Regions from separate parts of the Hydrogenophaga sp. RAC07 genome, predicted to be linked through region 1. Evidence: predicted binding sites of a transcription regulator. Region 1 holds the regulator's gene; the other holds the start of a gene.
What was found. Region 1 encodes NrdR, which represses ribonucleotide reductase genes. Its sites were predicted from a motif close to CACNANATNTNGTG; they were not measured.
Positions count from the first base shown of each region.

Region 2: the regulator NrdR is predicted to act here: its motif matches at 1,864-1,877, upstream of BSY239_RS17430 (ribonucleoside-diphosphate reductase subunit alpha).

Region 1 covers NZ_CP016449.1:1,297,599-1,301,008, reverse strand. Annotated here, with positions in the region: gene BSY239_RS06070 (lytic transglycosylase domain-containing protein) at 1-111, shown strand, start outside; gene glyA (serine hydroxymethyltransferase) at 406-1,650, shown strand; gene nrdR (transcriptional regulator NrdR) at 1,673-2,122, shown strand; gene BSY239_RS06055 (GspH/FimT family pseudopilin) at 2,405-3,007, shown strand; gene pilV (type IV pilus modification protein PilV) at 3,017-3,410, shown strand, end outside.
Region 2 covers NZ_CP016449.1:3,741,519-3,744,928, reverse strand. Annotated here, with positions in the region: gene BSY239_RS17430 (ribonucleoside-diphosphate reductase subunit alpha) at 1-1,634, opposite strand, end outside; gene ampD (1,6-anhydro-N-acetylmuramyl-L-alanine amidase AmpD) at 2,135-2,743, opposite strand; gene BSY239_RS17420 (sigma-54-dependent transcriptional regulator) at 2,733-3,410, opposite strand, start outside.

The DNA.
Region 1 (3,410 bases):
GTCGTCGCACCGGCTGCGCCGGCGCCTGTGGTGGCACCTGGCACCGAAATCGAAGCGGGCCCTGCCGCCCCGGCAGCCACCCCGGCACCCGCTCCCATGGCGCAGTCCTGAGCGAGTTGTGGCCGGCGCAGCCGATGCGCCGGCCTTTGCGGGAACGGTCAGCCAAGGCCATGGCACTCGGCTAAACTCGCTGAGTACGCAACTGGCGATAGGCGCGCAACCTCCGGAATGAGTTCCAGAGGTCTGGCGCTGACGTGGCCCCCCTGCCCGATCATTCCAACCCTGGATCCGCGGCCGGGACAACCACTGGGAAGCGTGCCGCCCCGCTGACGCAGCGCGGGTGTTCAGCCGTTCGCCTGGGCAGCCCTTGTCAATGCGCAAGGATTCACCTCTAGAAGGACTGCCATGTTCGACCGCAACATTCTCATCGAGCAAACCGACCCCGAGCTGTACGCCGCCATCCAGGCTGAAAACACGCGGCAGGAACACCACATCGAGTTGATCGCCAGCGAGAACTACGCCTCGCCCGCAGTGATGGCTGCCCAAGGCACCCAGCTCACCAACAAGTACGCCGAAGGCTACCCCGGCAAACGCTACTACGGCGGCTGCGAGTTCGTCGACATCGCCGAGCAACTGGCCATCGACCGCGTGAAGCAGATTTTTGGCGCGGACGCCGCCAACGTGCAGCCCCACTGCGGCGCCTCGGCCAACGAAGCCGTGTTCCTGGCCTTCCTCAAGCCCGGCGACACCATCATGGGCATGAGCCTGGCCGAAGGCGGTCACCTCACCCACGGCATGGCGCTCAACATGAGCGGCAAGTGGTTCAACGTGGTGTCCTACGGTCTCAACGACAAGGAAGAGATCGACTACGACGCCATGGAGCGCAAGGCACACGAAACCAAACCCAAACTCATCATTGCCGGTGCGTCGGCCTACAGCCTGCGCATCGACTTCGAGCGCTTCGCCAAGGTGGCCAAGGATGTCGGCGCCATTTTCATGGTCGACATGGCCCACTACGCCGGTCTGATCGCTGCAGGCATATACCCCAATCCGGTTCCCCACGCCGACGTGGTCACCTCCACCACGCACAAGAGCCTGCGCGGCCCGCGCGGCGGCATCATCCTGATGAAGGCCCAGCACGAAAAAGCCATCAACAGCGCCATCTTCCCCGGTTTGCAGGGTGGTCCGCTGATGCACGTGATCGCCGCCAAGGCGGTGGCATTCAAAGAAGCGCTGGCGCCTGAATTCAAGACATACCAGCAACAAGTGCTGACAAATGCGCGCATCGTCGCCGAAACACTCACGTCGCGCGGCCTGCGCATCGTCAGCGGCCGGACCGAAAGCCATGTGATGCTGGTCGACCTGCGCGCCAAGGGCATCACCGGCAAGGAAGCCGAAGCGGTACTGGGCAGTGCGCACATGACCATCAACAAGAACGCGATCCCGAACGACCCGGAAAAGCCCATGGTCACCAGCGGCGTGCGCATCGGCACCCCGGCCATGACCACCCGCGGCTTCAAGGACGAAGAAGCCCGCGCCACCGCCCACCTGATCGCCGACGTGCTGGACAACCCGCGTGATGCAGCCAACATCGAAGCGGTCCGCGCCAAGGTCAATGCCTTGACCGCACGCTTCCCGGTCTACAAGTAACGCCAACGGGCGGCATCACACGATGAAATGCCCCTTTTGCGGTCATCTGGAAACCCAGGTCGTGGAAACCCGCGTCTCGGAAGACGCGGATTTCATCCGCCGCAGGCGCCAGTGCGGGCATTGCGAAAAGCGGTTCACCACCTATGAACGGCCGGAAGTGAGCTTTCCGGCGGTGGTGAAAAAAGACGGCCGCCGGATGGACTACGTCCCGGGCAAACTCCGCGCCTCGTTCGCCTTGGCGCTGCGCAAACGCCCCGTGAGCACCGAACAGGTGGACGCAGCCATCGAGCGCATCGAAGAAAAGCTGCTCAACCTGGGCGCCCGCGAAGTGCCCGCCACGCGCCTGGGCGAGATGGTGATGCGCGAGCTGAAGAAGCTTGACAAGGTGGCCTACGTGCGCTTTGCCAGCGTCTACCGCAGCTTTGAGGACATCGACGAATTCCGGGCGTTGGTGGATGAGGTTCAGCGGTAGTCCACGACCACAGGGCAGGGATTTGGCCGTGAGCAATGTCACGCCCATTGACGTTAGACCTAGAAAGCCCCACTTTTGAATTCTTAAGAATTCAATTTCTTCGCCAATCTCTCGAAATATTAGCGCTATGTAACTTATCGCCCAGATGCAGAAAAAATACTGCGTCAGGCGTATTCACTGATCGGGAAAAAGCACCTACGAAAACGCGACCGCCTATCCCGCCAAGCAGGCACTTCGGCGCTTCAGCGGAGCGCTCAACAAGGTGCCGGGCAAAATTCAAGCGTGAAACATTTCTTTACCCACCGCCAATTGATCCGTGCCGTTCAGCATGGTTTCACTTTGATCGAACTGATGGTCGCGATCGCGATTCTTGCGATTCTGCTGGCTGTAGGGGTCCCGAGCTTTCAATCCTTCATTGCCAGCAGCCGATTGACCACGGCAAACAACGACTTTGTAGGTGCCATGACGCTCGCTCGGAGCGAAGCCATTCGACGCGGCAACCGCGTGACCGTTTGCAAAAGCGCTGACCTGAACACCTGCACGACCGCGGGGGGTTGGCAGCAGGGCTGGATCGTATTTGTGGACACCACCCGATCAGGCGCTGCCGCTGAGGTTAATACAGGCGAAACCATCGTTTCACGTTATGAAGCAATACAGGGCTCATTGACCTTGGTGGGCGATACCAACGTGGCCAGCTACATATCCTTCGCGGCCGATGGAACCGCACGCCTGATGTCAGGAGCCGCTCAGGCGGGTCGGATCCGCGTCTGCAACTCGGCCTCTGTGATGGAGGACTCTCGCCGAGCGCGCGACATCACCGTGACGTCGGCCGGTCGTATCGCCACATCGGTACCTACCAGCGTCAGCGCCACATGCCCGCTTTGAACACGAATCATGAAAAATTCCATGCATTTCAAGGTAAAGAGAGCTCCTTCATTCCAGCGAGGTGTGGGCTTGATCGAGGTACTGGTGGCGGTGCTGATCTTGGCACTCGGCTTGCTCGGCATGGCGGGTCTGCAGGCCAATGCGCTGAAGACCAACCAGAGCAGTTATGGCCGCACCCAGGCGGTCATGTTGAGCTATTACATGCTTGATGCCATGCGCGCGGATCGCAACAACGCGGTGCTCCAGAACTACAACACAGGGGTTGTAGCCGGAGGTGTGATCGAGCCGGCGTGCAGTGCCAACGTGTTCAACCAGCCCAACCTGCGAGACACCACGCGGAAGGACTGGCTGGAAAGTCTCAAGTTCGCCCTGGGCAATGCGGATTCAACCTGCGGTGCAATTC
Region 2 (3,410 bases), 2.2 Mb from region 1:
AAGGTGATCCAGGGGTGGCCGGTCTCGAACAGCATCGAGAGCATCTTGCGCCACATGTCGGTGGCGGGCACCTTGCGGTAGGGCTTGATCTCGCCGCGTGCGGCCTTTTCTTCGTAGGCCACGTAGGCCTTCTCGAAGTCGGCACCGAACAGGTCGTGCAGGTCGGGCACGCTGTTGGGCGAGAACAGGCTCCACTCGCCTTTTTCCATCACGCGCTTCATGAACAGGTCGGGAATCCAGTTCGCCGTGTTCATGTCGTGGGTGCGGCGGCGGTCGTCGCCGGTGTTCTTGCGCAGCTCCAGGAATTCCTCGATGTCCAGGTGCCAGGTCTCCAGGTAGGTGCAGACCGCGCCCTTGCGCTTGCCGCCCTGGTTCACTGCCACGGCGGTGTCGTTGACGACTTTCAGGAACGGCACGACGCCTTGCGACTCGCCGTTGGTGCCCTTGATGTGGCTGCCCAGGGCGCGCACGCGGGTCCAGTCGTTGCCCAGGCCGCCGGCGAACTTGGAGAGCAGCGCGTTTTCCTTGATCGACTCGTAGATGCCGTCGAGGTCGTCGGGCACGGTGGTCAGGTAGCAGCTGGAGAGCTGCGAGCGCAGGGTGCCACTGTTGAACAGGGTGGGGGTGGACGACATGAAGTCGAACGAGGACAGCACTTCGTAGAACTCGATGGCGCGCGCCTCGCGGTCGATCTCGTTGAGCGACAGGCCCATGGCCACGCGCATGAAGAACGACTGGGGCAACTCGATGCGAGTCTTGCGCACGTGCAGGAAGTAGCGGTCATACAGCGTCTGCAGGCCGAGGTAGTCGAACTGCAGGTCGCGCTCGGGCTTGAGCGCGGCGCCCAGGCGGGCCAGGTCGAACTGCAGCAGGCGTTCGTCGAGCAGGTCGTTGTCCACGCCCTTCTTGATGAACTGCGGGAAGTAGTCGGCGTAGCGCGCACCCATCTCGGTGGAGGGCACTTCTTCGCCCATGACTTCCTTGACGATGGTGTGCAGCAGCAGACGCGCGGTGGCGTAGGTGTAGTCGGGATCTTTTTCGATCAGCGTGCGGGCGGCCAGGATGGAGGCCTTGTAGACCTCTTCGATCGGCACACCGTCGTACAGGTTGCGCTTGGTCTCGGCCACGATCGGGTCGGGCTGGACATCCTTGCCCAGACCTTTGCAGGCGTCGGCGATCAGGGCTTGCAGGCGCTGCAGGTCCAGCGGCACGCGCTGGCCGCCATCGATCACGTGGAGCAGGGCTTCCGCCGGCTTGGCCACTTCGGCCTGGTGGGCGCGCTCTTGCGTGCGACGCTCGCGGTACAGCACATACGCGCGGGCCACTTCGTGGTGGCTGCTGCGCATCAGGCCGAGTTCGACCTGGTCCTGCACGTCTTCAATGTGGAAGGTGCCGCCACCGGGGCGCGAGCGCATCAGCGCCTTGACCACCGCGCCGGTGAGTTCGTCGACCGTTTCGCGCACGCTGGCCGAGGCCGCGCCCTGGGTGCCGTGCACCGCCAGGAAGGCCTTCATCATGGCCACGGCGATCTTGCTGGGTTCGAAGGACACCACCGCGCCGTTGCGGCGGATGATCTGGTACTGGGCGAACACCGAGCTGTTCGTGGCGGCGGGCGCCGAGGTGGATGAACCCATGGGCTGCTTCGGGGAGGCGGACGGTGTGGCGGGAGTGGGGGAAGCGGTCAGCATGGTTCCTCTTTCATTTGTTGTGATGGGCCTGCTCGCAAGGCACGGGGTCGGGGAGCAAGACGTTCGGTTTCAGTTCGGGATCGCGGCGTTGCTCGGGGCGCCAGAAAGTTCTCAGCGGGGGTGAAAACGGGCCGGAACAACGTGGACTGTGTCGAAACTGGAAACGCAGAGCACACACTATATCTGGTGTGTGGATGGTCTTCAAGCCACTACAGGTAGTGTCTCGAGAAAAAACCTTCCCGATGGCGAGTGCCCCGTTTTGGTGATCCCGACGGGCGTTCGATCAGGGTGTGCGCAGCAATGGGCCAGCGTCGCGCCGGAGCGCCCGAAAAAACTGGGCGCCGCGTTTCAGGCGCAGCAACGGCGGGCCTTCCGGCGCGATTTGCGTGTGAATGCCGCTGCCCGCTTGTGCATGCGAGGCGGACGGTCCCGCCTGGATCGTGACGTCAGCCGCCAGGTGGGTTTGCGCCGGTCATCGTCTCGGGAAAATACGCCAGCGACCAACCCAGCTCGTGTTGCAAACGAGCCCAGTCGAATCCTGGTCCCGGGTCCTGTTTGCGACCGGGAGCGATGTGTTCGTGGCCCGCGATGTGGGCCACCGGATATCGCTCCCGCAGGTGGCGGCACAACTGCCCCAGGGTGGCGTACTGCGCGTTCTCGAACGACTCACCTTCCAGGCCTTCGAGTTCGATGCCGATGGAGTCGTCGTTGCAGTTGTCCCGGCCGCGCCAGCAAGATGCGCCCGCGTGCCAGGCGCGCGCATCGGCGTCGACGAACTGCACCAGTTCACCGTCGCGGCGGATGAAAAAATGCGCCGACACTTCCATGCCCCGGATCTGCCCGAAGTAGGGGTGGGCGTCCCAGTCCAGCGTGTTGGTGAAGAGCTGTTCGACCTCGGGTCCGCCATACACACCTGGCGGCAGACTGATGGAGTGCAGCACGATCAGGTCGATCTGCGCACCCTCGGGCCGGGGGCCTTGGTTGGGGGACGGGCAGTGACGCGCTGTGGCCAGCCACCCGCCAGTCCACGACCCGGCGTCTGCTTCAGGCCGCATCGTCGTCGCTGGAGGGCATGGCGATGCCCAGGCGCTGGATGCGGTAGCGCATCTGCCGCAGGTTCAGACCCAGCCGCGCCGCGGCGGCCGTGCGGTTGAAGTCGCATTCGCGCAGGGCCTTGAGCAAGACCTGCTTTTCCTGCTCGTCCAGATAGGACTGCAGGTCGGTCGGAATCTCGTCGGAAGCGCGCGCAGGGGGCGAGTTGGCCAGCGCCGAATCCGGCAGCTGGTCGGGTTGGGTGGGGATCTCGTCCGTGTCGTCGGTGTCGCCGAAGTCTTCGGGCTCCAGTTGGTCGCCGCTGCTCAGCGCCAGCGCGCGCTGCAACAGGTTCTCCAGTTCGCGCACGTTGCCGGGCAGGTCGCGGGCCTTGATCCAGTCCAGCGCCCGGGTCGAGAGTTCGGGCGCGGCCTGGCCGGACTCGACGCAGATGCGTTGCAGCAGGGCGTGCGCGAGTTCGGGCAGGTCGTCGCGCCGCTCGCGCAGCGAGGGTGTGCGCAGCTCGATTACATTGAGTCGGTAGAACAGGTCCTGGCGGAACTGCCCGCCTTGAACCAGCGCGCTCAGGTCGCGGTGCGTGGCGCTCACGAGCCGCACGTCCACCGCTTCTTCCTGCACACCACCGAGCGCGCGCACGCGCCGCTCCTGGATCACACGCAGCAGCTTGGC